Regions from separate parts of the Brachybacterium sp. GCM10030267 genome, predicted to be linked through region 2. Evidence: predicted binding sites of a transcription regulator. Region 2 holds the regulator's gene; each other region holds the start of a gene.
What was found. The regulator LexA, encoded in region 2, represses DNA repair genes until DNA is damaged. The targets are predictions, from matches to a motif close to TCGAACANNTGTTCGA.

Region 1 (9,642 bases), on a different contig from region 2:
TCGGGCATGCTGCCGCCGCTGGGCGCGCGGGTGTTTCCGGTGTCGCGTTCGGGGTCTATTCGGCCGCTGGTTTTCAACTGGTGGTGGCGCCAGCATAATCGGTGGAGATTGACGAGGGTGGTGAGGCCGCCGGCTTCGGGGTGGTGGTGGTTGAATTCTTGGATGTGGTCGTTCTCGGCGCTGAGGGCGGTGGCTTTCCGGCACCCGGGGGCGGCGCACACGGGGTGGCGCAGCCGCAGCTGCTGACACATCTGGGCGCTGGGTTTGTAGGTGGTGGCCGCGGTGGGCAGGAACGCTCCGGTGGCGGGGTCGGTGAGGATCCGATGCCAGGTCGCATCCTCGTTCGCTGCCAACACGCGTGCTTGTTCGGCGGGGATCGGGGTCTGGCCCTCGATCAGCCCGGGCGCGTTCGAAGCACCGAGGAGGGTGAGGGCGGGGACGGTGACGTTCAGGGTGAACTGCTGGCCGCGTTCTTGGACCGGGTCGATGCTCAGCATCGAGTGGGTCAGCACCGCGTACCGCAGCTCTGCGAGGGATTTGGCGCGGCCGCGTTCACGCAGGTCCTCATCGATGTCGAACGGCAGCGGGCCTTCTTGGCCGTCGCGGAGGGCTTGGCGCTGTGCTTGCTGGACGGTGAGGGCGGAGGTGTCGATGCGGTGCATCAGCGCGATGATCTCGGGGATGGGCCCGGTGATCAGCATGGTCGCCGTCCCGCACCGCTCATCATCGATCTCCACCGCCACCTGGCGCTTGGTCTCGGGCAGTTCGGGCAGGGCATCGGCGGTGAGCAGATCGATGAGGTATCTCAGGCGTCTATCGAACTGGTCGCGGGAGATGTTCGCCAGATCCCACGAGGAGACATGCACGTCGACGATGTGGATCTTCTCGTCGTTGAGGGCCGCGGTTTTGCGCAGCAAGTGGCGGTGCCAGTCCTCAGGGAGGTCCCCGGCATCGAGGAACGCGAACACGGCGGGGAGCTGGTCGATGGCGCGGTGGGCGTGGCGGATCATGGACTCGGCGCGGCTGGTGGAGCAGCGCATCGCAGTGGCGAGTTTCAGCGCGACCAGGTCCGAGTCCTCCACGGATCCTGCCACCTCGTCGTCGGCGGTGAAGAACTCACAGACACGCTCGAGCTGGCGCGCGTAGGCGGTGGCCTGGGCACGGAGGGCGGCATGGATCGCCTGCACTCGATCGGCCTGCTCACTGCCGGCCTCGGCTTCGGCGGCCTCGAGGATCCGCTCTTCGGTCAGCGGCTTGCGGGCTCGCAGGGGCGGCACTGTCGGCATCTCCGCCTCGGGCTCGGGTTCCGGCGCAGTGTCCGCAGGGCCGGACGCGTCATCGGGGCAGGCATCGTCGGCCGGATTGGGAGTGTCACCGGAGCCAGGAGCGTCATCCAAGCCGTGGCCTTCGCCCGTGCCGGGAGGAGCGGTGCCCTCGCGGGCGTTCGCGGAATCAGCGGCCTCCGGGCCCGGGCAGGGCTCGCCAGCGTGGTCTCGTTGCAGTTCTTCCTCGCCCACGACCAAACCCCCTCCCTTCCCCTGACAGTGCCGCACCCCCGGAAATCCCCGGCCCCTACGTGCCGTGCCCAGTTTATCGACTCGAACACCAATCCGAAAGAGATTCGCGAGATCCGGAGGAATTTGTGGATGAGCGACCACTGTGGAGGAACGATGGCGGCGTCGAATGTGGACGAATGGCCACTGTGGAGGAACGGCGAGGCGTCAATGTGGACGAATTGCCACTGTGGAGGAATGATGGTTTACGTCCACGCGATTTACCACATCTGAGCGGCGTCAACAGTATGGGTGTGGAAAACCTGCCATTGTGGAGGAAAGGCACATCGGGTCGCCGTGAGCACCGGCTCGGACAGCCCACGAGCACTGCGCCGGGCGTCGTCACCGGCACTGAGTCGCACACCGCCCCAGACACACATCGGCACCTGACGGCGCGCTCGCAGGGAGCGCGCCGTCAGGTGCCGATGGGGCACGAACGTGGTGTGGGGCTGCACGGGGCAAGGGGCCCGCCGGACCGGTGGCCCGTCGCCCCGCCGGCCCGCCGGCTCGCTGGCCCTTCGACCCGCCGCTGGCTCAGCCGGCCAGGGCCACGCGCCGCGCTCCGGCGTACTCGCCGGTCGGGTCGTACTCGGTCAGCGACATCTTCTCGACGCTGCGCGAGGCGTTGGGCGCCTGCATGATCATGTCATCGCCCAGGTAGAGGGCGACGTGGCGGATCGAGTCGCCGCCCGGCTCGGTCGCGAAGAACACCAGGTCGCCGCGCTGGAGGTCCTCGCGCTCGACCGGCTCGAGCCCGGAGTTGTTCATCTGGGCACCGGCATCGCGGTTGACGGTGATCCCGTGGTGGTGGAACAGCGTGTAGGTGTAGCCGGAGCAGTCGAACCCGTAGGCGCTCACGCCCGCCCACAGGTATCGCAGCCCCAGGAACCGCTCACCGGTGGCGACGATGTCCTCCACGGTGGGCAGCGGCGGCTGCTCGCCGTGCTCGCGGACCACCACGTCGTCGGCCGGCAGATACGCCGCCCGGGCGCCGGGAACCGCGACCTTGACCGCCTTCCCGGTACGGCCGAGCACCGGCAGGATCGTGTCGAAGGAGACCGGGATGCTCGGATGGTTGCCCGACGGGGTCCCCGTCAGCGTGCTGGTCAGCGCCGTGACGGTCGCCGTCGGCGCGGAGCCGGCGCGGGCGGCGAAGTCGCCGTCGGCCACCAGATGGATGGTGGGCACCCAGCCGGGGTAGCCGCGCGGGTCGCGCGGGGTGGGCTGCGCGGTCACCACGATCTTCGCCCAGTCGCCGTCGATCTCGTCGACGATCACCTCGCTGCCGAGCACGGCCTGGGACTCGAGCTCGCCGGTCAGCCAGCGCCGGGTCTCGGTGTCCTGCATGTTCGCGTTCCAGGCATCCAGGTCGACGGGGTTGGTCAGCGAGGGGTCGTCGATCCCGGGACGGTTCGTGCGCGGATCCACCCACAGGGTGGTGGCCGTGACGGCGACATGGGCGAGGCCGCCCGGAGAGAGGCCCTCACCAGGGGCGGGGAGCCCCGCGGGGGCGGCGTCGGCGGGAGCGGCGACGGCGGCGGGCGCGACGGAGGCCAGCCCTGCGACGGCGAGACCGGCGGTACCGGTCGCGGCGAGACGCAGACCATCGCGGCGGGTGAGACGGACAGCGGGGGAGTGCGTGGACATCAGGTTCTCCTTCGAGGTGTCCCCGGCAGGGCGAGGACGGCAGATGGTGGGTCCAGGGTGCGACGGGTGGGCGCGGTCGGGCGCGACACCCGGCATGGGCACGGTGCTCACGTATCACCCCCGTCCTCATCGGCCCGCAGCCGCTGGAGGCCGAGGCCGGGACCGCCGGTCAGGCGCAGCCAGCCGCCGCTCTGGGTGAAGCCGCCGGCGGGGGCTTCGGAGGCGAACCAGAAGGGCGGATCCAGGTCGATCATCGTGATCGCCGGGTGCGCGATCGCGACGTGCGCGGCCGCAGTGATCGAGATGCGCGGCTCCATCATCGCGCCGATCATGCACTCGATGCCGGCCGCCTGGGCGACGTCGGCGATGGCGAGGGCCTGCGGGATGCCGCCGGTCTTGGCCAGCTTGATGTTCAGCAGGTCCGCGGCGCCGGCCTCGACGAGCCGGTGGGCGTCCTCGACGGACCACACGGACTCATCGGCCATGATCGGCAGCTCGACCGCCGCCGCCACCCGCGCCATGCCCTCCACGTTGGCGGCCGCCACGGGCTGCTCGACCAGGTCGATCGGCAGAGCGTCGATCTCGAAGCCGGTGATGATGTCGATGGCCTGCTCGGGGCTCCAGCCCTGATTGGCATCCAGTCGCAGACGGGCCGAAGGGGCCGCCGCGATGACCGCAGCCAGCCGGCGTCGGTCCTCATCGATGTCGTGGCCGAGCTTGATCTTGAGGATCTCCTCGCCGCCGGCCACCGCGGCGCGAGCCCGCTCGGCCATCACCTCGGGCTCCTCGAGCGAGACGGTCATGTCGTTCATCAGCCCGTCGTCGGCGCGGCCGCCGAGCAGCTCCACCAGGGGAGAGCCGGCCGCGCGGGCCCAGGCGTCGTGCAGGGCCACGTCGCACGCCGCCCGGGCACTGGTGCCGCCTTCGAGGGCTCCGGCGATCCGGGCCGACAGCTCCGCGACGGTGCCCCGGGCGCCCTCCAGCGCCTGCCGGAGGGGGCCGGAGAGGGCCTCGGCGATGGAGTCGGCCGATTCGCCGGTGACGGCGACGGTCTCCGCCGCGGAGCCCTGGCCGACGATGCCTCCGGCCAGCTCGACCTCGGCGACGACGTACTCGACGGCCTCGGTGCGGCGGGCGGCGGTGACGAAGGGACGGCGCAGAGGAGCCCGGTGGCGATGCTGACGCACCGCGAGGATGTGGAGCTCTCGTTCTCGGGGATCGGGTGCGGTGCTCACAGTGCCGACATCACCTGGGCCGCGGCGAGACCGATGAAGGTGCCCGCGAACGATCCGATCAGTGCGTAGAGGATGCCGACGGGGACCAGCTGCCGGTTGAAGGCGCTGGCGACCACGGGCGCCGAGGCGATCCCGCCGATGTTCGCCGTCGAGGCCACCGCCAGCGAGAACAGCTCGGTCTTGGTCAGCTTCGCGTAGACCACCATGATCACGGCGTGGATGGCGAGCACCAGCAGGCCGATCAGGAGGTACAGCGGCGCCTGGGTGAGGGCCGAGAAGTCCGAGCCGGAGGCGATCTGGCCGATCACCACGAACAGCATCAGCGTGGCGACCTCCTGGGTGCCCGCGGTCTTCCCCAGTGGGGTGACGGCGACGATCAGGCCCAGGACGGAGACGATGAGGATCGTCCAGGTGGTGCCGGTGACCACGTCGCCCCATTCGGGCAGCAGGCCGCCGATCCAGGTCACGACGGTCGAGACCAGGATCGAGCCGAAGATCGTGATCGCCAGCGAGACCACGGTGACCGGCCGCTTCTCCTCCTCCAGCACGCCCATGTGGGAGTCGAGGTGGGAGGTGTCGGCCTTGGTCCACCGGTTGAACCGCGGCGAGGCGGCGACCGAGGCGAACATGATCATCAGCCACAGCGAGTACATGATCGTGTCGGTGATCAGGGCGTAGCCGAAGATGCTCTCCGGCGCCTGCAGGATGTCCTGGATTGCGACCATGTTGGCGCTGCCGCCGGTCCAGGAGCCCAGCAGAGCACCGAGCGCCTTCCACGACTCCTCGTGCAGCGCCGCCTGGAAGACCAGGAAGACGAGGATCATCGCCAGGAACAGCGAGGCCGCGGCCACGAAGTAGGTCAGCAGCAGCTTCGGGCCGAGCCGGATGATCTTGCGCAGGTCGCAGCCGAAGAGGAACAGGAAGATCATCGCCGGCAGCAGGACGTCCTTGACCTGGGCGATGGGCTCCCGGGTGGCGTCGTCCTGGCCGAAGACGCCGAGGGAGTTGAGGGTCGCGCACAGCAGGTACATCAGCACCATGCCGGGCACGAAGCGGAAGAACTTCCAGCCGGTGGTGCGTTCGAGCACGATCAGCACGCCGGAGAGTCCGAGCAGGACGCCGAGCATGAGTAGGCCGTCGGTGATCACGAGAAGGGTCCTCTTCGTCGGGGGCGGTCGGGGGTCGGGACCGGATTCGGGGACAAAAAAATCGGAAGCACCAGCGAGCGCCGCCTCTTCCGAGGCGCGTTCACGGTGCTTCCGACGGGATCCGGTTCGGTGAGGTTCCGGGCGGACGGTGAGTTATGCGGTGATGCCGGCCGACAGATCGCGGTACTTCGCAGCGGCGTTGCGCACGGACGTGGCGAGCGCCCTCTGCGAGGACCCGTGGTACCTGTCGGTGATCGACTCCACCAGGGCGTCATCCTCGAGCAGCGAGCGGCCCACCAGCAGCTCACGCACGAACTCGACGGTGAGAGTCAGCGTGGCGGTGCAGTCCGCGGCCCGGATGACGTGGGTCTCAGTATCGACGATGAGGCCGATGAAGAACAATCCCCACTGCGACGTGATCGGATTGTTGCTCGGCGCCTTGGCCTCGCCGGTCAGGTAGATCGTGGTCCCCATGGGGCGAAGCTTATGCCGGTCACATCGGCAGGCGCACGTAGCTGGTCTCGAGGTATTCGGCCAGGCCCTCGTGGGAGCCCTCGCGGCCGAGCCCGGATTCCTTGATGCCGCCGAAGGGGGCGGCGGGATCCGAGGAGACGCCGACGTTGACCGCGACCATTCCGGCCTCGATGCGCTGGGCGGCATCGGTGACCTCGGCGAGGTCGGAGCCGGCGACGTAGCTCATCAGCCCGAACTCGGTGTCGTTGGCGGCGGCGACCATCTCGTCGATGTCGTCCATGACGATGATCGGGGCGACGGGCCCGAAGATCTCCTCGTGGTTGACGCGGGCGTCGGCCGGGACGTCGCCGAGCACGGTGGGGGCGTAGAAGTACCCCTCGCGATCGAGCCGCTGCCCGCCGGTGAGGACCTTCGCGCCGCGGTCGACGGCGTCGGCCACCAGCTCCTCGACCTTCTGGACGGCGTCCTCGTTGATCAGCGGGCCGAGCGTGGTGCCGTCCTCGGCGCCGGGGCCGGTGACGAGGTTCTCGGCCTCCTCGACGAGGCGGCGGGTGAACTCCTCGGCGACGGTGGAGTGGACGTAGAACCGGTTCGCGGCGGTGCAGGCCTCGCCGTTGTTGCGGAACTTCGCGGGCATCGCCGCGGTGATCGCGGTCTCGATGTCCGCCGAGGGCAGCACGAGGAACGGCGCGTTGCCGCCGAGCTCCATGGACGCCTTCAGCACGTGCTCAGAGGCTTGGCTGAGCAGGGTGCGGCCGACGGCGGTGGACCCGGTGAACGAGATCTTCCGCAGCCGCGGATCGGACATCAGGGTGGAGCTGAGGCCCTTGGAGTCCGAGGTGACCACGCAGTTCACCACACCCGCGGGGACCCCGGCCTGCGCCAGGATCTCCATGAACAGCAGCGAGGTCAGCGGCGTCATCTGGGCGGGCTTGTGCACCACGGTGCAGCCGGCCGCCAGCGCCGGGGCGATCTTGCGGGTCGCCATCGACAGCGGGAAGTTCCACGGGGTGATGAGGAAGGCGGGGCCGACGGGCCGGGACACGGTGAGGATCGCGTGCTTCGCCGACGGAGCCGGGCGGAACTCGCCGGGCGGGCGCACGCCCTCCTCGCTGAACCAGCGCAGGAACTCCGCGCCGTAGGTGACCTCGCCGTAGGCCTCCTTCAGCGGCTTGCCCATCTCCAGGGTCATCGCCAGGGCGAGGTCATCGGCCCGCTCGTGGCACAGCTCGTAGGCGCGGCGCAGGATCTCCGAGCGCTCGCGCGGGGTGGTCGCCGCCCAGTCGCTCTGCGCGGCGACGGCGGCGTCGAGCGCCTGGGGGCCGACGGTCGTGGCATCGGCGTCGGCCACCTGGGTCAGCGGCCGGCCGGTCGCGGGGTCGATGACGTCCAGGTCCCCGGCGGCGGCGAGGAACCGGCCGTCGACATAGGAGCTGCGGGGCACGCGGTCCATCAGCTCCGCGATGCGGGCCTCGGTGATGGTGGGCAGATCGCTCATCGTGGTCATCTCCTTCGTCGTCTGCTGGCGGGGCTCAGCGGGGGATCGTCAGGGCGAGAGCGTCGACCGCTCGGATCAGGCCGAGGTGGCTGAAGGCCTGGGGGAAGTTGCCGGCCATGCGCTGTGCGGTGCCGTCGTACTCCTCGGCCATCAGGTGGAGGTCGTTGGCGCAGGCCAGGATGCGGTCCATGAGCTGGACGGCGTCGGCGCGACGGCCGGAGCCGGCGTACTGCTCGACGAGCCAGAAGCAGCACACCAGGAACGGGTGCTCGTCCCCGGGCAGCCCGTCCTGGCCCTTGGTGAGGTAGCGCAGGATCAGTCCGTCCTCGGTGAGCAGGTCGCGCTCGATCCGTTCGACGGTGGCGAGCATGTGCGGATCGTCCGGCGGCAGGAAGCCGGTGTGGGGGATCTGCAGGAGAGAGGCGTCGACCTCGGCGGACCCGTAGGTCTGGGTGAAGGCGCCGTCCTCGCCGACGCCGCGGGTGAGGATCTCCTCGCGCACCTGCTCGCGCAGGTGCTTCCAGCGGGCGAGGTCCTCGTCCGGGGCGGGCAGGCCGTAGGTCTCGACCGCATCGATCGCCCGGTCGAAGGTCGCCCAGATCATCACGCGGCCGTGGGTGAAGTAGGCGGGCTCGCCGCGCATCTCCCAGATCCCGTGGTCGGGCTCGTCGATCCGGTCCACGGCGTAGCGGACCAGGGCCTTCTGCAGCGGCCACGACCAGGCGGACTCCTCCAGCCCGGCCTCGCGCATCGCCGACAGCGCGATCATCACCTCGCCGACCACGTCGGCCTGGTACTGGCCGGCGGCCCCGTTGCCGATGCGCACCGGCACCGAGTCCTCGTAGCCGGGGAGGTGGGGGAGCTCGCGTTCGACCAGGTTCCGGTCCCCGGTGATGGAGTACATGATCTGGAGGCGCTCGGGGTCGCCGGCGATGGCCCGCAGCAGCCAGTCGCGCCAGGTGGCGGCGGCATCGATGTGACCGTGGGCCAGCAGCGCCTCGAGGGACAGGGCCGCGTCGCGCAGCCAGCAGAACCGGTAGTCCCAGTTGCGCACCCCGCCGAAGTCCTCGGGCAGGCTCGTGGTCGCCGCGGCGATGATCCCGCCGGTGCGGCGGTGGGTGAGGGCCCGCAGCACCAGCAGGGAGTGGGCGACGGGTTCGGCGTATTCGTTCTCCACCCGGACCTGCCCCAGCCAGCCGGCCCATTCGGCGGTGGTGCGGGCCAGAGCCGCGCGGACGTTCGGGGCGGCGGGCACCTGCTGCCAGGAGGGGAACCAGGTGAGCACCCAGGAGGCGCTCTCGCCCGAGGCCAGCCGGTGGCTGCCGCGGTGGACACGGCCGTGCGCGCTCAGCGCCGGCCCGTGCAGGGCGACGCCGTCCCCGCCGGCGACGGCGATCAGCACGCTCTCGCCCTTCTCGTCCTGGCCGCGGCGCACCCACGGCACGGCCTGGCCGTACTCGAAGCGGATCTTCAGCTCCTGGACCACCTCGACGGTGCCCTCGGTGCAGGTGACGCTGCGGATCAGGTCCGCGTGATCCTCCACGTCGCCGCGCAGGGAGGTCGCCGTGCCGGCGGCGGAGCTCGAGGCGGAGCTGGGGGTGGAGGGCCGGTCGGCGGCGTCGGAATCACTGCCGTCCGCGCCGTCTCCGCTGTCCGCGGCGGGATCGTCCGACGGGTCGGCGAGGTCGATCGGGAGGAACTCCGTGACCGTCGCGGTGCCGGTGGGGGAGCGCCACACCGTCTCCAGCACCATCGTCGAGGGCAGGTAGCGGCGGGAGAGGACCTCCCCGTCGGCGATCCGCAGGGACCAGTGGCCGTGGGACTCGTCGCCGAGCAGCGAGGTGAACATCGCGTCGGCGTCGAAGCGCGGCATGCACAGCCAGTCGATGTCCCCCTCCCGCGTCACGAGTGCCGTGGTGCGCTGGTCGGAGAGGAGGGCGTGCTCTTCGATGCGTGGAGCCGTCATGAGATCAGTCCACCATCTCCGGCTCCGCCGCGCCGACGAACTCGGCAAGATGCTGCGACAGGGCCAGGCGGCTGGGCTCGTGGCAGTACATCATGTGCCCGGCCTCGTAGTACTCGATGCG
Region 2 (9,642 bases):
GACAGCGGAGACCGCGACTCCCTCGCCGATCCCGTCTCCGACCGCGCCTGGCGCCAGGTCTCCGTCACCGGCTCCCAGTGTCTGGGCGGGACGTGCCCGATGGTGGATTCGTGCTTCGCCGAGCGCAGCCGGGAGCTGGCCCGCGAGGTCGACATCATCGTGACCAACCACGCGCTCCTGGCGATCGATGCCTTCGACAACCACGGCATCATCCCCGAGCACGACGTCGTCGTCTTCGACGAGGCGCATGACCTCTCCGGGCGCGTGACGGGTGCCGTCACCGAGGTGCTCAGCCCCGGGATGCTGCGCGGCACGGTGCGGGACCTGCGCGGGCTGGGTGTGGCCGCCACGGCGCTCGACGACGCCTCCGAGGAGCTGCGTGAAGCGCTCGAACTCGCGCCGGACGGCCGAGTGATCGGGGACCTGCCGGACCGGCTCGCCGACGCGATCCAGCAGCTGCGTATCGAGGCCCGTACCGCGCACTCCGACGCCAAGGACGCCGGCGAGGACGGCACCGTCGGCGCGGCGGGGTCCCGCAAGGCCGTGAGGGCGAACCTCCAGGAGATCATCGACGTCTGTGAACGACTGGCGTCCCCGGGGGAGGACGACGTGGTCTCGGTCTCGCACTCCCCGGCGACCGGGCGCTCCAGCATCCAGGTCGCGCCGCTCAGCGTGGCCGCGGCCATGCGAGGCGCGATCCTGGAGAGCCGCACTGCCGTTCTCACCTCGGCCACGCTCGCCCTCGGCGGCCGGTTCGAACCCGCTGCCGGAGAGGTGGGCCTTGCGCGAGCGGACCGGATGGAGCCGGACGCCCTCCCGCCGCTGGAGAACTCGAGCGCGTGGGCCGGGCTGGACGTCGGGAGCCCGTTCGCGTACCGCCGCCAGGGCATCCTCTACACCGCGCGCCACCTTCCCCAGCCCGGGCGCGAGGGGCCGTCGCCCGCGATGCTCGACCATCTCACCGATCTGGTCGAGGCCTCGCGCGGGGGAGCGCTGTGCCTGTTCTCCTCCCGGCGTGGGGCCGAGCTCGCCGCGGAGCACGTGCGGGCCCGCCTCGATCTCACGATCGGGGTCCAGGGCGAGGACTCGATGGCCAACCTGGTGCGGATCTTCCGCGACGACGAGGACGCGAGCCTGTTCGGAACGCTCACCCTCTGGCAGGGCGTGGACGTCTCGGGTCGCTCGCTGCGTCTGGTCACCATCGACCGGATCCCCTTCCCGCGCCCCGATGAGCCGCTGACCTCGGCCCGTCAGGAGCGGATCGGTCAGCGCGGGGGCAACGGGTTCATGTCGGTCTCCGCCCAGCACGCCGCGCTGCTGATGGCTCAGGGCGCCGGGCGCCTGATCCGGTCGCACGAGGACCGCGGGATGGTCGCCGTGCTGGATCCGCGACTGGCGACGGCCCGGTACGGAGGATTCCTGCGGGAGTCCATGCCACCGCTGTGGCCGACCTCAGACCCGGAGGTCGCGCTCGGCGCGCTGCGCCGTCTCGCCGAGAGCTGAGCGGCGGAGAGCTGACCGGCGTGGAGAACTGAGCGGGAGAGCAGGGGACGGGCCTCGACGCGGCGCCACGGGCGGAGCACGTCCTGGGCGGCATCAGACGGCGCGCAGCACCGCCACGACCTTGCCCAGGATCTCGGCGTGGTCCCCGAGGATCGGGGCGAAGGACGGATTGTGCGGCATCAACCAGACGTGGTCGTCACGGCGGGCGAACGTCTTGACGGTGGCCTCGCCGTCGATCATCGCCGCGACGATCTCGCCCTTCTGCGCCTCCTGCTGGCTGCGCACGACCACCCAGTCCCCGTCGCAGATGGCGGCATCGATCATCGAGTCGCCCACGACCTGCAGCAGGAAGAGGTCCCCATCGCCCACCAGGCGCGAGGGCAGGGTGAAGACGTCTTCGATCTGCTCCTCGGCGGTGATGGGGACGCCTGCGGCGATCCGGCCGACCAGGGGGACCGAGACGGAGTTCGCGGAGACCTCCGGAACCGGCGGCGGCTCGGGGGCCCCGTCGTCCTCGGGCAGGAACACTTCCATCGCGCGCGGACGCTTGGGGTCGCGGCGCAGGAACCCCTTGCGCTCGAGGGCCTGCAGCTGATGGGAGACCGACGACGATGAGGTCAGGCCGACCGCGTCACCGATCTCCCGCATGCTCGGCGGGTACCCGCGCGCGGCGATCGCGGCATTGATGGTCTCCAGCACCAGGCGCTGGCGCCGGGTGAGCCCGGCGGTCGCGGCGTCGGCCGGCGCGTCGCCCCGTGCCCTGGTCGGCTGACTGGGGGTGGGGATGCTCGACATCATCGGGCAGGCCTCCTGGCTTCGTCTGTCGGACCCTCGCGGTTCCGTTGTCCTGTCACCCAGCGTAGGGCGGCACGCACCGGATGCCAAACACCTGTTCGAGGTTTCCCTTGCGTGTCGCGCGGCGATGGGGCTACAGTCGCACACACATTCGATCGAACAGGAGTTCGGACATGCGTACGGAAACAGCCGCTGTTCTCCCCTTCCCGCAGCGCCGCACCGAGCCGGGCGAGGGCGCCGGTCGAGCGAACGTTCGACTCGAGGTCAGTCGCCGCGGGCGCCTCGTGCTGATGATGATCGCCTTCGTGCTCGGCCTGCTGGTGGCCGCCGCTGCGCTGCTCGCCTTCGACGTCCCGTTCGCGCTCGCCGACTCCGAGGACGAGCAGCAGGTCACGGTGACCGTCGAGGCCGGGGACACCCTGTGGGGGTACGCCGAGCAGTACGCTCCGGAGGGGATGAGCCCGCACGAGTTCGTGACCGAGGCGCGCAACCTCAACCATCTGCCCACCGGGCGCATCACCGCCGGCCAGCAGATCGAGCTGCCGGCCGCCGAGGGCGCGGCCCACTGACACTCCGGGTGCCGGCCTGACGTCCGGGACGCGGCGGTATCCTGAGTGGATGCACTGCCCGTTCTGCCGCCATCCTGATTCCCGGGTCGTGGACTCCCGCACGTCGGACGATGGCGCGACCATCCGGCGCCGACGACAGTGCCCGAACTGCTCCCGGCGCTTCTCCACCTCGGAGACCGCATCGCTGTCGGTGCAGAAGCGCTCCGGTGTGAGCGAGCCGTTCAGCCGCGCGAAGGTGATCTCAGGCGTCCGCAAAGCCTGCCAGGGCCGGCCGGTCTCCGATGACGAGCTGGCGATGCTCGCCCAGCGGGTCGAGGAGGACATCCGTGCCAGCGGCCAGGCAGAGGTCGAGGCTCACCAGGTGGGTCTGTCGATCCTGCAGCCTCTCCAGGAACTCGACCTGGTGGCCTACCTCCGGTTCGCGAGCGTCTACCAGGACTTCGATTCGCTCGACGATTTCGATGCGGCGATCGCCCGGCTGCGGGCCGAGGGCGCCGGCACGGCCCGGGGCGCAGCGAGCCCGGCAAGCTCGGACTGACCCGCGGCAGGTGCGGACCGACCGGCGCGAGTGTCGGCTCGAGTCCGATCCGGCGCGTCTCCAGGAGCCCTCGGATCGACGGATTATGTGGACGTGGTTCAGGACCACGGCCGGCTGTGCATAGGATATCCCTCGTGCACTCACGCAGTGCACACCTGATCGGCGGTCGTGGAGGGGAAGCCACGGCCGCCGATCCCCTTCTCAGGCCGGCTCGATGCCGGGCGGCAGATCCCGGGCGTGGACGATGCCGAGATGCTGCGTGGTCCGCGTCATCGCGACGTAGAGACCCCCGGCGCCGTGGTCCTCGACCAGCTCGGCCGGCTCGACGATGATCACGCCGTCGAACTCCAGGCCCTTGGCCTCCTGAGCGGTCATCACGGCGACCTCGTCGTCGACACCCGCAGACCCGCCGCCCACGCTGGGCAGGTCCGGGCGCGAACTCAGATCCTTCAGCATGGCAGCCGTCCGCCCCTCGGCCGTGATGACGGCCAGCCGTCCGATCCCGTCGGCGTGCGCGGCGGCGACCGCATCCCCGGCCCGCTGTGCCAGCTCCGGCTCGGCCGCGCGCTCGATGAGGGGGCCCCGATCGCCCTCGCGCACCGAGCTGACCGTTGTCACCGGCAGGTCGTGAGCCGTCGCCATCGCGACCGCTCGATCCATGATCCGGCTCGGAGTGCGGTAGTTCACAGTCAGGCGCTCCACCTGGAGCCGATCCTGCACGTAGGGGCCGAGCGCATCGGACCACGACGCCGTGCCGCCGGCCGAGGAGGTCTGGGCGACGTCGCCGACCACGGTGAACGACTTGGTGGGGGCCCGTCGCATCAGCGCGCGCCAGCTCATCGGGGAGTGCTCCTGCGCTTCATCCACCACCACGTGTCCGTAGGTCCAGCTGCGCTCGGAGGACGCCCGCTCGGCGAGCGTGCGGCCGTCCCGCAGCTGACTGACCTGGTCGGCGAGGTCCTCGGCGCGCACGATGCCGGAGGTGTCGATGTTCTCGATCACCTTGCGGGCGTAGTCGACGTCGGCCTCGCGCCGGCCGGCGGCCTCGCGGGCACGTGCCTCCGCCGGCGCGGCATCCTCCCCGAGGAGTTCGGCGACCTCGTCGAGCAGCGGGATGTCCTCGACGGTCCACGGGGAGTCCTTGGGGCGCACCAGCACGTCGACCCGGTCGGCCAGCGACCGCGGAGCTGCGGCCCGCAGCCGGTCGGGCCGGGAGAACAGGATCCGCAGGAAACCCTGCGGGGTGTAGGGGAGCCAGGCGAGATTCAGCTGTCGCTTGATCTCGGGGTCATGCCGCAGGTCCGAGAGCAGATCCGGTCGGTCCTCCGGGACGACGGTGTGTCCGCGGGCCTTGAGAGCCTTCTCGTAGTTCTCGACGAGGCGGTCCATGGCGGCTCGCACGAACACGGCGCGGGCGGCGTTGTGGGGCTTGTGGGTGGCACGTGCCTCGCGGCGGGCGGACCGGATCGCATCCCGGGTGAGCGTGAGCGGCGTGCCGTCGATGCGCAGCGTGATGTCGGACGCCGGGACCACCTGGCGCTGCTTGACGGCACGGGCGATCAGCTCGGCCATGGCGACGTCGCCCTTGAGGCGAGCGACGTCATCGGTGTCATGGACGAACGTCTCGATGCCGGGGAAGAGCTCGCCGGGGGTCAGCATGACCACGCCGGATTCTCCGAGGCTCGGCAGCACGCGCTCGATGTAGCGCAGGAACCCCGGGGTGGGGGCCATGATCAGCACGCCGGAATGCTCGAGGCGGCGACGGTGGGTGTACAGCAGGTAGGCGGCGCGGTGCAGGGCTACCGCGGTCTTGCCCGTGCCCGGCCCGCCCTGGACGACGAGGACACCACGGTTCTCGGAGCGGATGATGCGGTCCTGCTCGGACTGGATGGTGGCGACGATGTCCCCCATGCGCCCCGTGCGCTGGCCCGAGACGGCTGCGAGCAGAGCTCCCTCGCCCTGGAGCACCACGTCGTGATCCTCGTTGTCCAGGACCGACTGGTCCAGCACGTCGTCCTCGAGACCGACGACGGTCCGGCCGCGGCTGATCAGGTGCCGGCGCAGGCGCACTCCCTGACGGTCGGTGCTGGTGGCCTGGTAGAAGGCGGCCGCCGCAGGTGCGCGCCAGTCCACCAGGAGCTGCTCGCGGTCCGGGGTGAACAGGCCGATCCGGCCGATGTAGCGGCGGGCCTCGTCCTCGGTGTCGAGGCGGCCGAACACGACGCTGCGGGCGACCGAGCGCAGCAGGGCGAGCCGATCCTCGTACAGCGCCATGAACGAGTCGCGCTCGGACCGATTCTGGTGCGTCGATGCGTGCTGCGAGGCTTGGATCTGGTCGAGATTGCCCTCGACCTGGCCGATCAGTTCATCCAGTCGCTCGTAGAGCCGATCGGCGTAGGCCTGTTCACGCGCGATCTCCCGAGCGATCTGTCCTTCAGCGTCGTCCACGGACCTGTTCCCCCTGACGGTTGATCCTCACGCCCCGCCGCGCCGGGCGGACCCGGGGTCGGCGAAGCACGGTGGTCCATTATGGTGGACGGGTCTGGGTGTGCGTGCCATCCGGTACGTGACATCCAGCCGGCCGCGAGGGAGGAGACGCCGATGCGTGACCCGCGTGACCTGTACCGGTTCGAGTCCGCCGATGTGCTGGCGGCAGTGCCCCGTACCGGTCTGACTCTGGTCCATGCCCTGCCGGGTCTGGTCGATGCGGGCAATGCCTGCAAGATCGCCTCCACGTACCTGCGTGATGAGCTGCGGCATCTGCGGCTCGTCTCGTTCGACATGGACGAGCTGCTGGACTATCGCGGCTCCCGTCCGCAGGCGGTCTTCGACGGGACGTCGTACACGAGCGTCGACGTCCCGGATCTGACTCTGTCGCTGATGTACGACGAGGCGGACCGTCCCTTCCTCTTCCTCGACGGGCCGGAGCCGGACCTCCAGTGGCGCCGGCTCGCCGAGGCGCTGATCGATCTGGTCGAGTTCTTCGAGGTCGAACGCGTGGTCGGGATGCAGGCGGTTCCCATGGCCGTCCCGCACACCCGTCCGATCGGTCTGTTCGCGCACGCCAACGATCCCTCCCTGCTGGGGCGGCCCCAGGCCCAGGGCACGCCCGCCCCCGGCACGAGCATGGGCGACGAGGACGGGGAGTCCTCGGAGATCGTCGTGCCGGCGGCGTTCGGCGCTCTGCTGGAGAACCGGCTCGGCAGTGCGGACCACCCGGCGATGGGATACGCGGCGCAGATCCCGCATTACCTCACCAGGACCGATTTCCCGGCCGGAGCCCTCGCGCTGCTGAGGCGGGTCAGCGGCGCGGCCGGACTCGACCTGCCCCTGGTCCACCTGGGAGATCTCACGGACGCGGCGACCGTCGCCCTGCAGGAGACCCTCGCGCAGAACAGCGAGGTGCGCCAGATCGTCACCGCCCTGGAGGAGCAGTACGACTCCACCGGTGAGGACGGCGATTCCACGCCGATCGGGACCACGATGGACCTGCCGACGGCCGAGGAGATCGGGGAGCACTTCGAGCGCTTCCTGGCCGATCACGACGACGGCCCCGAGGATCCGCCCCGGCTGTGAGGACCGGGTCTTCGGGTCCGTGCGGCCCGGGTGCCGCCTGCCCGCACCGTGAGGCCGAAGTCGCCCCTCAGGCGCTCTCTCCCGCGTCGGCTCCGGTGCCAGGGTCCCGCTCGGTGCGTCCGGTCGGCACTGCGGAGTTCGTTACGCCTTCGTGACCGTGCGTCGCGGAACTCCGTGTGAACGGGGCCACGGCCGTGACAGAATGGTGGTGTTGCGGTGATGCAGGTCCAGCAGGAAAGTCCGTCGACGGTGCCTCGGCACAGCAGTACGGCATGCACCTGACGCCACCCGCCTCGGCGGGGGACGGCTTCACGCGGCACCGCGATCGCGCATTGCGATCGTTGATGGACGACACAGAAGGTGACAGGTATGGCACAGGGCTCGGTCAAGTGGTTCAACGCCGAAAAGGGCTACGGATTCATCGAGATCGACGGAGGCGGCGCAGACGTCTTCGTGCACCACAGCAAGATCGACATGGACGGCTACCGCGCCCTCGACGAGGGTCAGCGCGTGGAGTTCGAGGTCAGCCAGGGCGACAAGGGGCCGCAGGCCGAGCAGGTTCGCCCCCTCTGATCCACGGCAACTCCCCGAATCTCACGGGCCGGGCAGGAGCATCGCGCTCCTGCCCGGCCCGTCGTCGTCCGGGCGGTCACCGGGATGGAGCACCGGCCCGCCCCTGATCCTGGCCCAGGATCTTTCCTGCTCGAGCCAGGGCGGCGACCTGGGACGCCGGTGCCAGCCGTACCGAGACCGCATCCGACCGCAGCGCACGATCGATGCCCTCCGGCAGCGGCTGATCCGAGGCCACCAGGACGCAGTTGCCCCGGCGCTTGCCGGTCAGGTGCGCGGGCTCGGCGATGGCGCCCACGTACCCGAACACGGCCGAGAGGGTCGCGATCTCGTCGGCGAGCAGCCCGGTCCCGGGCGGTGCCGCACAGTTGGCGAGATAGATCCCTCCGCCGCGGAGCACCCGCGCCGCGTGCTCCGCGGCGTGGATGCTTATCAGCGGTTCGGGAGTGACCGGGCCGGAGAACACATCCCGGACCAGCACATCGAAGCGGTCATCGCGCCACGATTCCAACGCCGTCAGCGCGTCGTCGATGCGCAGGCGCAGCTGCGGCGAGCGCGGCAGGTCGAACCAGGTGCGCACCTGCTTCGCCAGCAGCTCGTCGATCTCTACGACGATCTGCCGGGAACGGGGGTACCGGGAGGCGATGGCCCGCGGCAGCGAGCAGCCGCCTCCGCCCAGGTGGGCGACCTGCAGTGCCCCAGCGGCGACGTCACCCGCGGCCTCGTACCCGGCCGGCCCGCCGAATCCCTCGTCGAGGACGAGCAGCATCCAGCGCATGTACTCGAATACCAGATGCTCGGGATCGGGGTTCAGCTGCGACGAGGGCACCCCGTTGACGTCCAGCAGCACGGAGCCGTCGTTCTCCAGGGTGAGCCGGGCGGTACCCGTGGAGACGGGGATGGCGGTGTCGAGCGGACCGAGGTGCTCGAAGGGGGCGTGACGCACACGCTGGCGACGGGGCATCGACCCACTGTAGGAGACCTCGGGTCCCGGCGCGCGGCGACCGTTCCTCCCCAATGCTCCGTCCTCCACTCGAAACAGCCGCGCGGCTCATCCGTCGGAGCCCGCCTCTAGCGTTCACGGTACGACGCAGCCACAGCGATCACGCGGATCGCACGGTCGGCTCGACGTGGACCAGGAGAGGAGCACCGATGAGCACCACGCAGTCCCGCCGGCGAGGAGACGCCTCCACGCTCTCGGCCGGCTCCCGCAGCCTGCGACTGCGTCTCGCGCACCTGGACCAGGACCAGGCAGATCTCGAACGCGCCCGCGATCTCCTTCGGCAGGGGAGTGCCGCGGCCGCCGACGATCCCCGCGAAGCGTTCGAACTGGTCCACCGCGCAGCGCTGCGTGGGGCGGGCGTGCTGGTCGCCCGCGCCAATCGCGACCGCCGCCGGAAGCTCCCCCTGAATGTGTGGACCGCGCTGGAACGCCTCGGCGGCCCGGACGCGGAGCGCGCGAGCCGCCTGACACCTCTGGTCGCCGAACGGGTCCGTCTGGACCGTGATCCGACGGCGATGCCCGACCCTCAGCTGCTTCGCCAGCATCTCGAGCAGACCGGGGAGCACCTGGAGGAGATCTCCGAGCGCGTCCTCGCCGACCTGCCCGCGCACATGACGGCACTGGCCGGCTGATCCGATCGCCGACCGCCAGGCGGGTCCCGGCACGGAGGTCCCGAGTAGAGTTCCGGCACGAAGGAGGTGCCGATGGACAGTGCACGCGGTGGACGCGAGGCGGGTGCGGCCGCCGGGGCCGCCCCGGAGGAGATCCCCGGCATCCTGCACCTGGACATGGACGCCTTCTTCGCCTCCGTCGAGGTCCGTGACGATCCCGGCCTGCGCGGCCTTCCCGTCGTGGTCGGGGGATCGGGCGCCCGCGGAGTGGTGGCGGCCGCGAGCTACCCCGCCCGCCGCCGCGGTATCCGCTCGGCCATGGCGATGTCCACGGCGCGGCGCCTGGCTCCGGATCTTGTGATCATCCCGCCCCGTATCGATCGCTACCGCGAGACGTCGGCGCGCGTCATGGAGCTGTTGGCGTCCGTGGTCGCCCAGGTCGAGCAGATCAGCATCGATGAGGCCTTCCTCGACGTC
Region 3 (9,642 bases), on a different contig from region 2:
CCTGGCGCGGCTGGGCGCGGGCCGGGCCCGGCTGCTGCGAGCAGTTCCCACCACCGGCCAGGAGGGGCAGGGAGCCCGGCAGCGCCGCACCCGTCGGATCCGGCTGTCCCCGGCGGCGGCCCGGCGCGCCGGGGAGGACCGCGCCCCGGTGGTGATCGTCGACGACATCGTCACCACCGGCGCGACCCTGCGCGGGATGCACGAGGCGCTGACCGAGGCGGGGGCGAGGGTGCTCGGCGCCGTGGTCATCGCCTCGGCGCGCGTTCCGGCACCGGCCGTGCCGCCGGGCGCAGCACCGTGAAGCGATGGCCGCACCCTCCTGCGGGAACACGGCGGATCCGCACGGACCCCATGCAGCGCACGCCGGGATTTTTTTTGGTCCCAGGGGCGCAAGGCCAGGAAACGTCGAGCAAAACGTGGCATGCTGGTGCGTCTCGTCACAGGATGACGAGTCCCTCTCTCTCAGGAGGTGCGCACCCCAGCCGACGAGCCACTGCGGCCGGGCTCAGAGCGGCCGCACCCGGATTGGAGGAGAACATCTCATGGAGATCAATGTCGTCGGACGTCACATGGACGTCCCGGATCGTTTCCGTCGCCATCTCACCGACAAGCTCGACAAGGTCACCCAGTTCGCCCCCACGGCGCTGCGAGTGGATGTGGAGATCTCACAGGAGAAGAACCCCAGGCAGAGCGAGCTCAGCGACCGTGTCGAGCTCACCGTCCATGACAACGGCGCCGTGATCCGCTCGGAAGCGCGGGCGGACGACCTCTTCGGCGCCCTCGACATCGCCTACGGGAAGCTGCTCGAACGCCTCCGCCGTGCCAGGGACCGGCGCAAGGACCGTCACCGCGGTCGCGACCGCGCCCATCACGGAACCGGTGCCAGCGTGCGCACCATGCCCGCGGACCAGGAACTGCCCGTCCCGCTCCAGGAGACGCCGGTGGAACCCGCCACCGAGCCGCGGGCCGCCGCCGGCGCAAGCGTCTCCGGGGCCGACGGGACCCGGAGAGAGACCGATGATCCCGAGCGTCCCGAGAACCCGGACCAGTCGGAGGCTGCGAACCCTGCGGACGTCTCCGAGCTGGATGTGGCCGAGTCCGGCAGCCCCGTGGTGATCCGCGAGAAGAAGCACCCCGCCACACCCATGGCCGTCGATGATGCCCTGTACCAGATGGAGCTCGTCGGCCATGACTTCTTCCTCTTCGTCGATGCCGACTCCGGCAACCCCAAGGTGGTCTACCGCCGCAAGGGCTGGAACTACGGTGTGATCGAGCTCGATTCGGAGCTGCAGTCGTCCTGAGACCCCGAGACGCCTCCGGGCGGGAGGAGCGAGATACGCGCCCTCCCGCCCGGTGCTGTGGGACCCCTCGTCCCGAACCCTCCGTCCCCGCACCGCCCGACAGGGAGACCCACTGGTGACCTCCACGATCAGCTGGACGCAGGCACGGCGCATCGCCCTCCGCGCCCAAGGGATGGGGCCCGCGCGCCGTACGGCCGTCCCGTCGGCGGCCGCCAGTCGCCGCGCGCTGGAACGCACCCTGGCCCGCACCCATCTGCTCCAGATCGACTCCGTCAGCATCTTCGCCCGCGCCCACCACCTGCCGGTCTTCACGCGCACCGGCAGCTGGGACCCCGCGGTGCTGGATCGGCTGGCCCGCCCCGGCCCGGCCCGACTGGTGCGCGAGGCCCTCGCCCACGAGGCGGCCTATACGACCCACGAGGTTCATCGCCTGCTGGCCTTCCGCCGTCGCGCCGCGGCCCGCCAGGACTGGGGCGCAGTGCGCGCGGCCGCGGCGTCCTCGCCGCAGCTGCTGGCGAACATCCTCGCGACCCTCCGTGAGCTCGGCCCCGCGAGCGCCGCGGCCGTGTCCCGGCATCTGGGCGACACCGAGCGCGGCGACGGGTGGGGGTGGCGGCGCACCTCCAGCCAGTGGGCCGTGGAGTACCTGTTCCGCTCCGGAGCGCTGGACGCCGTCGGCCGCAATTCCCAGTTCGAACGGCTCTACGTGCTCGACGAGGACGCGGCCCCGTCCGCGCTCGACCCTGCGACGGCCGGCGAGCAGGATGAGTCCGGCAGCTCGGGGGAGGAGCCGACGGCCGAGGCCCCGGAGGTCTCTGGCACGCCGGGTGCACAGAACGAGGCCGACGCGGTCCGGGCGCTGGTGGCCCTGGCGGCCCGTTCGCTCGGCATCGCCGACGTCGGGGCGCTCGCCGACTATTTCCGGCTGCGGATGCGCGAGGCGCGGCCCGCCGTCGAGGATCTGCTGGCCACCGGGGAGCTCACCGAGGTCGAGGTCGTCCACCCTGCCGGTCGCCTTCCCATGCTGCTGCACCGGGAGGCGCCGCGGCCGACCCCGTTGCGCACCGCTGCCCTGGTCAGCCCCTTCGACCCGATCGTCTTCCACCGGCCGCGGCTGTCCCAGCTGTTCGACGTGGAGTACCGCATCGGCATCTATACCCCCGCACACCGCCGCACCACGGGGTACTACTCGCTGCTCTTCCTGCAGGGGGACGTCATCCCGGCTCGGGTGGATCTCAAGGCGGACCGCGCCCGCGGCGTGCTCGAGGTCCGCGGCACCTTCCGCGAACCGCTGCCCCACCTGCCCTCGCGACAGCGTCCCGGGGATGACTCCGTGGCCCGGGCGCTGGCGGGGGAACTGCAGCGCGCGGCCCACTGGCAGGGACTCGAGCGGATCGATGTGCTCACCGGGCCCGGGACCGGCGAGCTCGCCCGTGCCCTGGCCGAGCACGTGGAGGCGGCGACCTGGGCCCCGCCGGCGTTCACAGCAGACTCAGCGGACGCAGCAGACCCAGCGGACGCAGCAGACGCGGAGGATCTGACACCGTCTGCCATAGACACCGCAGATCCTCCCACCGGCACCGCAGATCGTGTCCCGGCGGTGTCCGCCCGGGTCGCCGCGGACGGCGCCGCGCAGTGACGGTGCCCGCATCCCGTCATCTCCACTTGCCCTGACGCTTACGATGGGTCAGGCACCAACCGTCCGCGAGGACGTATACAGACATTCACGGGAGCACGAGTGGTCAACCTCTTCGACAAGATCCTGCGCGCCGGCGAAGGCCGGGAACTGCGCCGGCTCGAAGTCATCGCGCGGAAGGTGGGTCAGGCTGGGGACGTCTTCAGCGAACTCAGCGACGACGAGCTGCGGGAGGAGACCGACCGCTTCACGGAGCGGCTGGAGGACGGCGAGACCCTTGACGACATTCTGGTCGAGGCCTTCGCAGCGGTCCGCGAGGCGGCCGACCGCACCCTGGGCCAGCGCCCCTTCGACGTGCAGATCATGGGCGGTGCCGCCCTGCACCGCGGCAGCATCGCCGAGATGAAGACCGGTGAGGGCAAGACCCTGGTCGCCACCCTGCCCGCGTATCTCAACGCGCTGGCCGGCAAGGGCGTCCACATCGTCACGGTCAACGACTACCTCGCCGGCTACCAGAGCGATCTGATGGGCCGCGTGTTCCGCAGCCTGGGCCTGACCACGGGGGTCATCAAGTCCGGCATGACTCCGGCCGAGCGCCGTGAGCAGTACGCCGCCGACATCACCTACGGCACGAACAACGAGTTCGGCTTCGACTACCTGCGCGACAACATGGCGCTCTCGCCGGACGACCGGGTCCAGCGCGGGCACAGCTTCGCGATCGTCGACGAGGTCGACTCCATCCTCATCGACGAGTCCCGGACCCCGCTGATCATCTCCGGCCCGGCCAGCGGTGACGCCAACAAGTGGTACAGCGAGTTCGCCAAGGTCGTGAAGCTGCTGCGCCGTGACCGCGACTACGAGGTCGACGAGAAGAAGCGCACCGTCGGCGTGCTCGAGTCCGGGATCGACAAGGTCGAGGATCACCTGGGCATCGAGAACCTCTACGAGTCCCTGAACACGCCTCTGATCGGGTTCCTCAACAACGCGATCAAGGCCAAGGAGCTGTTCAAGAAGGACAAGGACTACGTCATCCTCAACGGCGAGGTGCTCATCGTCGACGAGCACACCGGCCGCATCCTTGCCGGCCGTCGCTACAACGAGGGCATGCACCAGGCCATCGAGGCCAAGGAGGGGGTGAAGATCAAGGCGGAGAACCAGACTCTGGCCACGATCACCCTCCAGAACTACTTCAAGCTCTACGACAAGCTCGCGGGCATGACCGGTACGGCCGAGACCGAGGCCGCCGAGTTCATGAACACCTACTCCCTCGGTGTGGTGCCCATCCCCACGCACAAGCCGATGCAGCGCGAGGACCAGCCCGACCGCATCTACCGCACCGAGAAGGCGAAGTTCGACGCCGTGGTCGAGGACATCGTCGAGCGCCACGACCGGGGACAGCCGGTGCTGGTGGGCACCACCAGCGTCGAGAAGTCGGAGTACCTCTCCAAGCTGCTGACCGCGCAGGGCGTCGACCACGAGGTGCTCAACGCGAAGAACCACGCCAGTGAGGCCGCCATCATCGCGATGGCCGGCGCCAAGGGCGCCGTCACCGTGGCCACCAACATGGCCGGTCGCGGCACCGACATCATGCTCGGTGGCAACGTCGAGTTCATGGCGCACGCCGCGCTGGAGAAGCGCGGTCTGGACGCCGAGGAGGACCCTGAGGCCTACGAGGCCGCCTGGGACGAGGAGCTGGAGAAGGCCAAGGAGGCCGTGGCCGAGCAGCACGATGAGGTCGTCGAGCTCGGCGGCCTGTACGTGCTGGGCACCGAGCGCCACGAGTCCCGCCGCATCGACAACCAGCTGCGCGGCCGTTCCGGCCGCCAGGGCGACCCGGGCGAGTCCCGCTTCTACCTGTCCCTGCAGGACGACCTGATGCGCCTGTTCAACTCGGGCGCGGCGGAGTCCCTGCTGGCCCGCGGCGGGGTCGACGAATCGATCCCACTGACGGGCCGCATGGTCTCCGGCGCCATCCAGCGTGCCCAGAACTCCATCGAGTCGCGCAACGCCGAGATCCGCAAGAACGTCCTGAAGTACGACAACGTGCTGACCAAGCAGCGCAAGAAGCTGTACGAGGAGCGCGCCCGCATCCTCGAGGGCGAGGACCTCGACGAGCACGTTGAGCGGTTCATCGACGAGGTCATCGGCGGCACCATCGACGCTCACACCAAGGGCAAGAACCCCGAGGACTACGACCTCGAGGAGCTGTGGGGCGCGCTGCGCCCGGCCTACCCGGTCTCGATCACGGCGGAGGAGCTGATCGAAGAGGTCGGCGGCAAGGAGGACCTCACGGCCGCCGTGCTCAAGGAGGAGATCCTCGCCGACGCCCGCGTCGCGTACGAGAAGCGCGCCGAGGAGCTCGGCGAGGAGGGTCTGCACCAGCTGCAGCGGCGAGTGCTGCTGTCGGTCATGGACCGTCGCTGGCGCGAGCACCTCTACGAGATGGACTACCTCAAGGAGGGCATCGGCCTGCGAGCCATGGCCCAGCGCGACCCGCTCATCGAGTACGAGCGCGAGGGCCACCTGATGTTCAACGAGATGATCGCGGGCATCAAGGAGGATGTGGTCGGCTACATCTACAACCTCGAGGTGCAGGTCGAGAAGACCGAATCCGTGGTCCCGCAATCGGTGAGCAACCTGCTGCGCCCCTCCGGCGGCCAGAAGGCCGTGGTGGGAGCGGCGGCAGCGTCGAGCAGTACCGGCACGTCCGCGGCTGCCGATGGTGAGGCCGCCGACGAGGCGGCGGACGACGGGACGGCCGACGCGGGGGCGGGCATTGACAGCTCGGGCTCGGCGACAGGCGCCGACGCCGACACTGAGGCCGAGGCCGACGAGCCCCAGGCGGCGACTCCGGAGGAATCCGCTGAGGAGGCCGACGCGCCTTCGGACGTCCTCGCGGAGGAGAACCAGGTCGTGATCACCGCCAAGGGTCTGGATGACCGTCCCAGCTCGGGGCAGCTGCGGTACACCTCGGCGGAGGGCACCGGCGTCCAGGATGACTCGACGCTCTCTCGTGCCCAGCGTCGCCGACAGGCACGACGAGCCAAGAAGGCTCCCGCCGGCGAGCGCGCCGTCAGTGATACGCCGCAGGACAAGCCGGAAGGCGCTCCCACGGGAGCCGGGCAGAACCGGTCCCAGCGCCGCAGTCGCCGCCGGCGCTGATCAGGCTCGCCCGAAGGGCTGTTCGGCTCGTCGGGCGAGACCGCTGCCGTGTCGCGGTGACGTTCGGCTGTTCAGCCGATCTCCAGAACCGTGACGCGCCATCCTGAGTGCCGCAGCTCCCATCGCATCGCGAGGAATCGCGCGCGGTCCGGTTCGCGCAGGACGCAGCTCGCCTCGACGGTCTGCTCGTTGACCACGCAGGTGCGCACGCCGGTGACCAGGAGTCGCTGCGGCGGAGCGTAGCCCGTAGCTGCCCGCAGCCGGCGCGTCAGGGCCGCACGGCGGGACAGCAGCTTCGCGACCTCCGGGGTCACGATCCGGGCCAGTGCGTTCTCCGGGCGCATGTCGCGCACGATCTCCACGGCCCGGCGGGCCACGGGCTCCACCATCCGTTCGACCACGCGGGGATCGTCGGCGGGCAGGGTCTCGGAGGCGTCGCCCGCGCGGGCGGCGCGCTGGTCGGTGGTCGTCATGGCTGCTCCTGGATGGGAATGGTCGAGGGCACGGTGAGCTCCTGCCCGGGTTCGAGATGGTCGGGATCGGTTCCGACCTCGCCCCGGTTGGCCTCATACAGCAGTGGCCACGCGGCGGCGATGTCGGCGGGGTCGTCGGGCGCCGTGCCGAGCAGATCGTCCGTGATGCTCCAGAGGTTGTCTCCGGGGCGCACGATCACGGTCCCCTCGGTCCGGGGTGACGAACCGGTCGCGTCCGGTCCGCTGTCGGGTGCGTTGCCAGCACCGGGGCTCGCACCCGGCTCCTCCGTCGGCTCCGGGTCCGAAGCTCCGTCCGCGGGCCGGGAGTTCTGCCCCTCCGGATCCGTGTGGCCACTGGCGGCGGGACCGTCGCCCCACCCCAGCCCAGGCAGGGTCCCCTCGTCCTCCTCGCTCGAGGCGGGAGCCGCTGCCTCCGGGTCCGGATCGGATTCGGAGGGAGCGGAGGGCGTCAGCTCGGAGGACATCGCGAAGGACGGCGACGCCGCACCGGAGGACTGCGCATCGGGGCTGGCGGCCGTGGCAGGCACGAGCGCCAGCCCGGTGGCCGTCGTCGCCACGGCCGCACTGACGGCCACGCGGCGTGCCATCCGGGGTGCCAGCAGGCGCAGAGCGGCCAGCAGTGCAGCGCCGACCCGGGTGGCCGGCCCCGCGATGAGTACGGTCGAGGCGAGTGCCCACACCAGGGTCAGGTACAGGCAGAGCAACGCGCCTGATCCGGCGGCAGCCACGAGGACCCACGCGATCAGTCCTTCCTCGCCGTGGCCCGTCAGCGCCGCGGGCAGCAGGCTGGATGCTGTCGTCGCCATCGCAATCGTCCCTGCGGCCGCCAGTACGGTGCTCAGCAGCGACGACGCAGGCCGTGTGCTGCGCGGCGCGTCCGCGTCCTCGTCGACCCCCATGGAGTCCCCCCGTCGTGATGCGACACGTCCTCTGCAGTCCATGTCGTTTGATGCAGTTTGGTGTCATTCACGGTGCTATAGAGCAAACTAGCGTGCCGTGGCCCACAGCACAACGTCTGTTCAACGGTTGTGCAGAATCGTGATGGGGGAGGAACGGTGTCGGAGGCGGCCGCGTCTACAGTGGCGTCATGCGATTCGAGCGGATCTTCGACGATCTCGAGGGGCGCTTCGCGCACCACGAGCGGGAAGAGATGCGAGCGGTCTCCGAAGATCTGGCCCGTGCCGAGCGCGCACAGCTGACGCTCGCCGATCGGCTGCGCGGTGCCGGGGAGCACTCGATCACCCTGCATCTCGGCCAGAGCCTTCGGCTGTCCGGGGTGGTCGAGGACGTCGGTCAGGAGTGGCTCTCGCTGCGGGAGGAGGGCAGCGGACAGCGAGCCGTCGTCCCTCTGGGAGCCATCGCGCTGGTGCAGGGGTTATCCACGCGCGCCCGGCCGCCGGAGGAGTCTCTGCGCTCGCCGCTGGGACTGGGGTCGGTGCTGCGCGCGATCGCGCGGGACCGGAGCACCGTGAGACTGGAGACTGCGGCGGGGAGCATCACGGCGCGGATCGCCGCCGTGGGTGCGGACACCGTCGATGTGAATTCCCTGCCCACCGGAGAATCCGGCACCGTGCCCGGATCGACCCGGATCACCGTGGCTACCTCGGCCCTGCTCGCTGTCATCCCGCGGTGAGCGCGGAACCGGGCACCGGAGCCTGGAAGCAGCTGGGGCGGGGGCAGATGGGTCTGGGCGCGGGTCGATCGAGAGCAGCGAGTCAGAGGCGTTCGTCCGACGTCCGCCGCTCCTGTTCACGCTCCTGCTCGAGGGCGTGGGCGGTCGCGGCGTAGCTGCGCTCGATGTAGGACTCGATCTCCGAGACCTCCACCCTCCACTGTCCGCGCCCTCCGACCTTGATGGCCCTCAGCTCGCCGGACCGGACCAGGGAATATGCCTGTGAGGCAGAGATCGAGAGCATCTCGGCGACATCGGACAACGGTACGAAACGAGGTGCCATCGTCCCTCCTTCCGATCGGATCCACCTTGGCAGACCTGCATATTCTCGCACCCTCGGCGCCTGTGGCGATCAGGCGGTGTGGACAACGTCGCCGCAGGTGCCTCGCGGAGGGAGTTGTCCACATTCCACGGCGAACACGGCCGGGGGAGCGCCGAGGGGTTGTAGCCTCGCCGGCAGAGCCGGGCCATACGGGTCGCGGCCAGGGGGCAGGAGGATGCCGTGGGGGCCACCGCACCGATGATGAGGCTGCGCCGGCCGCGCTGGAAGGACCCGCGCCTGATCGTCGGGATCGTCCTCGTGCTGGCCAGCGTACTGATGGGCGCCCTACTGGTCTCCCGTCTGGCCGAGACCACACCGGTCCTCGTCGCGCGCTCTGCCATCGTCCCCGGGGACGAGATCACACCGGATGACCTCACGACCGTCGACATGCGGCTCGGCGACCACACTGATCATTACGTCGGCAGCCTCGAGGCGATCCCTGACGGTGCGGTGGCGACCCGCACGATCGAGGGCGGCGAACTCCTTCCCACGTCCGCCGTGGGACAGGCAGGTGATGTCCCGCTGCGCCCGGTCGTGATCCCCGTGGACGAGACCGTTGCCGAATCCGTGAGACCGGGCGCCACGGTCGAGCTGTGGCACACCGGTCCGGGAGACGAGAGCGGCGGCACCGGGACGGCGGAGCTGCTGGTCTCCGACGCTGTGGTCCGGAGCATCGACGAGGGAAGCTCCTTGGGAATGAGGTCGATGGCTGTGGAGGTGCTGGTGCCCCGCGACAGCCTGGCCGGGGTTCTCGAGGTTCTCTCGCAGGAGGAGCGGCTCGACGTGATCGGCGTGCCCGGCGCCTACGGAGTCGACCCGTGATCGACGTCGTGCTCTGCGCCTCCGGCCGGGACGAGGTGCGCATAGTCCACGACCTGGCCCATGACCGGAGCCGGACGGCCCGCGTGGTGCGCCGCTGCGCCGACCTCGCCGAAACGCTGGCCGTGGTCGCCGCGGGGATCGGTGATGTCGTGCTGATCGATGTCTCCGTGCGCGGGCTCGGGCGTGACTCGATCGCTGCGATGCTCCGGGACGCCGCCGTCGTGGGTCTGCGT

Region 1: a site for LexA is predicted at 1,599-1,614, ahead of ACFQS2_RS00190 (DUF222 domain-containing protein). Genes of this name have one in related genera too.
Region 3: a site for LexA is predicted at 7,601-7,616, ahead of ACFQS2_RS04225 (LysM peptidoglycan-binding domain-containing protein). Genes of this name have one in related genera too.

The regions. Positions count from the first base shown of each region.
Region 1 covers NZ_JBHTCX010000001.1:30,743-40,384, reverse strand. The annotation lists gene ACFQS2_RS00190 (DUF222 domain-containing protein) at 1-1,397, opposite strand, end outside; gene ACFQS2_RS00185 (NlpC/P60 family protein) at 2,088-3,200, opposite strand; gene ACFQS2_RS00180 (dipeptide epimerase) at 3,308-4,435, opposite strand; gene ACFQS2_RS00175 (DUF819 domain-containing protein) at 4,432-5,583, opposite strand; gene ACFQS2_RS00170 (DUF3870 domain-containing protein) at 5,737-6,057, opposite strand; gene ACFQS2_RS00165 (NAD-dependent succinate-semialdehyde dehydrogenase) at 6,077-7,555, opposite strand; gene ACFQS2_RS00160 (glycoside hydrolase family 15 protein) at 7,590-9,521, opposite strand; gene ACFQS2_RS00155 (S10 family peptidase) at 9,526-9,642, opposite strand, start outside.
Region 2 covers NZ_JBHTCX010000017.1:301,903-311,544, reverse strand. The annotation lists gene ACFQS2_RS15945 (ATP-dependent DNA helicase) at 1-1,503, shown strand, start outside; gene lexA (transcriptional repressor LexA) at 1,597-2,298, opposite strand; gene ACFQS2_RS15935 (LysM peptidoglycan-binding domain-containing protein) at 2,472-2,867, shown strand; gene nrdR (transcriptional regulator NrdR) at 2,917-3,405, shown strand; gene ACFQS2_RS15925 (HelD family protein) at 3,607-5,853, opposite strand; gene ACFQS2_RS15920 (proteasome assembly chaperone family protein) at 6,007-6,981, shown strand; gene ACFQS2_RS15915 (cold-shock protein) at 7,351-7,554, shown strand; gene ACFQS2_RS15910 (spermidine synthase) at 7,631-8,515, opposite strand; gene ACFQS2_RS15905 (SAV_6107 family HEPN domain-containing protein) at 8,704-9,186, shown strand; gene dinB (DNA polymerase IV) at 9,259-9,642, shown strand, end outside.
Region 3 covers NZ_JBHTCX010000005.1:31,991-41,632, forward strand. The annotation lists gene ACFQS2_RS04200 (ComF family protein) at 1-301, shown strand, start outside; gene hpf (ribosome hibernation-promoting factor, HPF/YfiA family) at 543-1,301, shown strand; gene ACFQS2_RS04210 (winged helix-turn-helix domain-containing protein) at 1,417-2,940, shown strand; gene secA (preprotein translocase subunit SecA) at 3,040-6,099, shown strand; gene ACFQS2_RS04220 (Rv3235 family protein) at 6,171-6,572, opposite strand; gene ACFQS2_RS04225 (LysM peptidoglycan-binding domain-containing protein) at 6,569-7,399, opposite strand; gene ACFQS2_RS04230 (hypothetical protein) at 7,681-8,226, shown strand; gene ACFQS2_RS04235 (helix-turn-helix domain-containing protein) at 8,309-8,548, opposite strand; gene ACFQS2_RS04240 (SAF domain-containing protein) at 8,768-9,409, shown strand; gene ACFQS2_RS04245 (CpaE family protein) at 9,406-9,642, shown strand, end outside.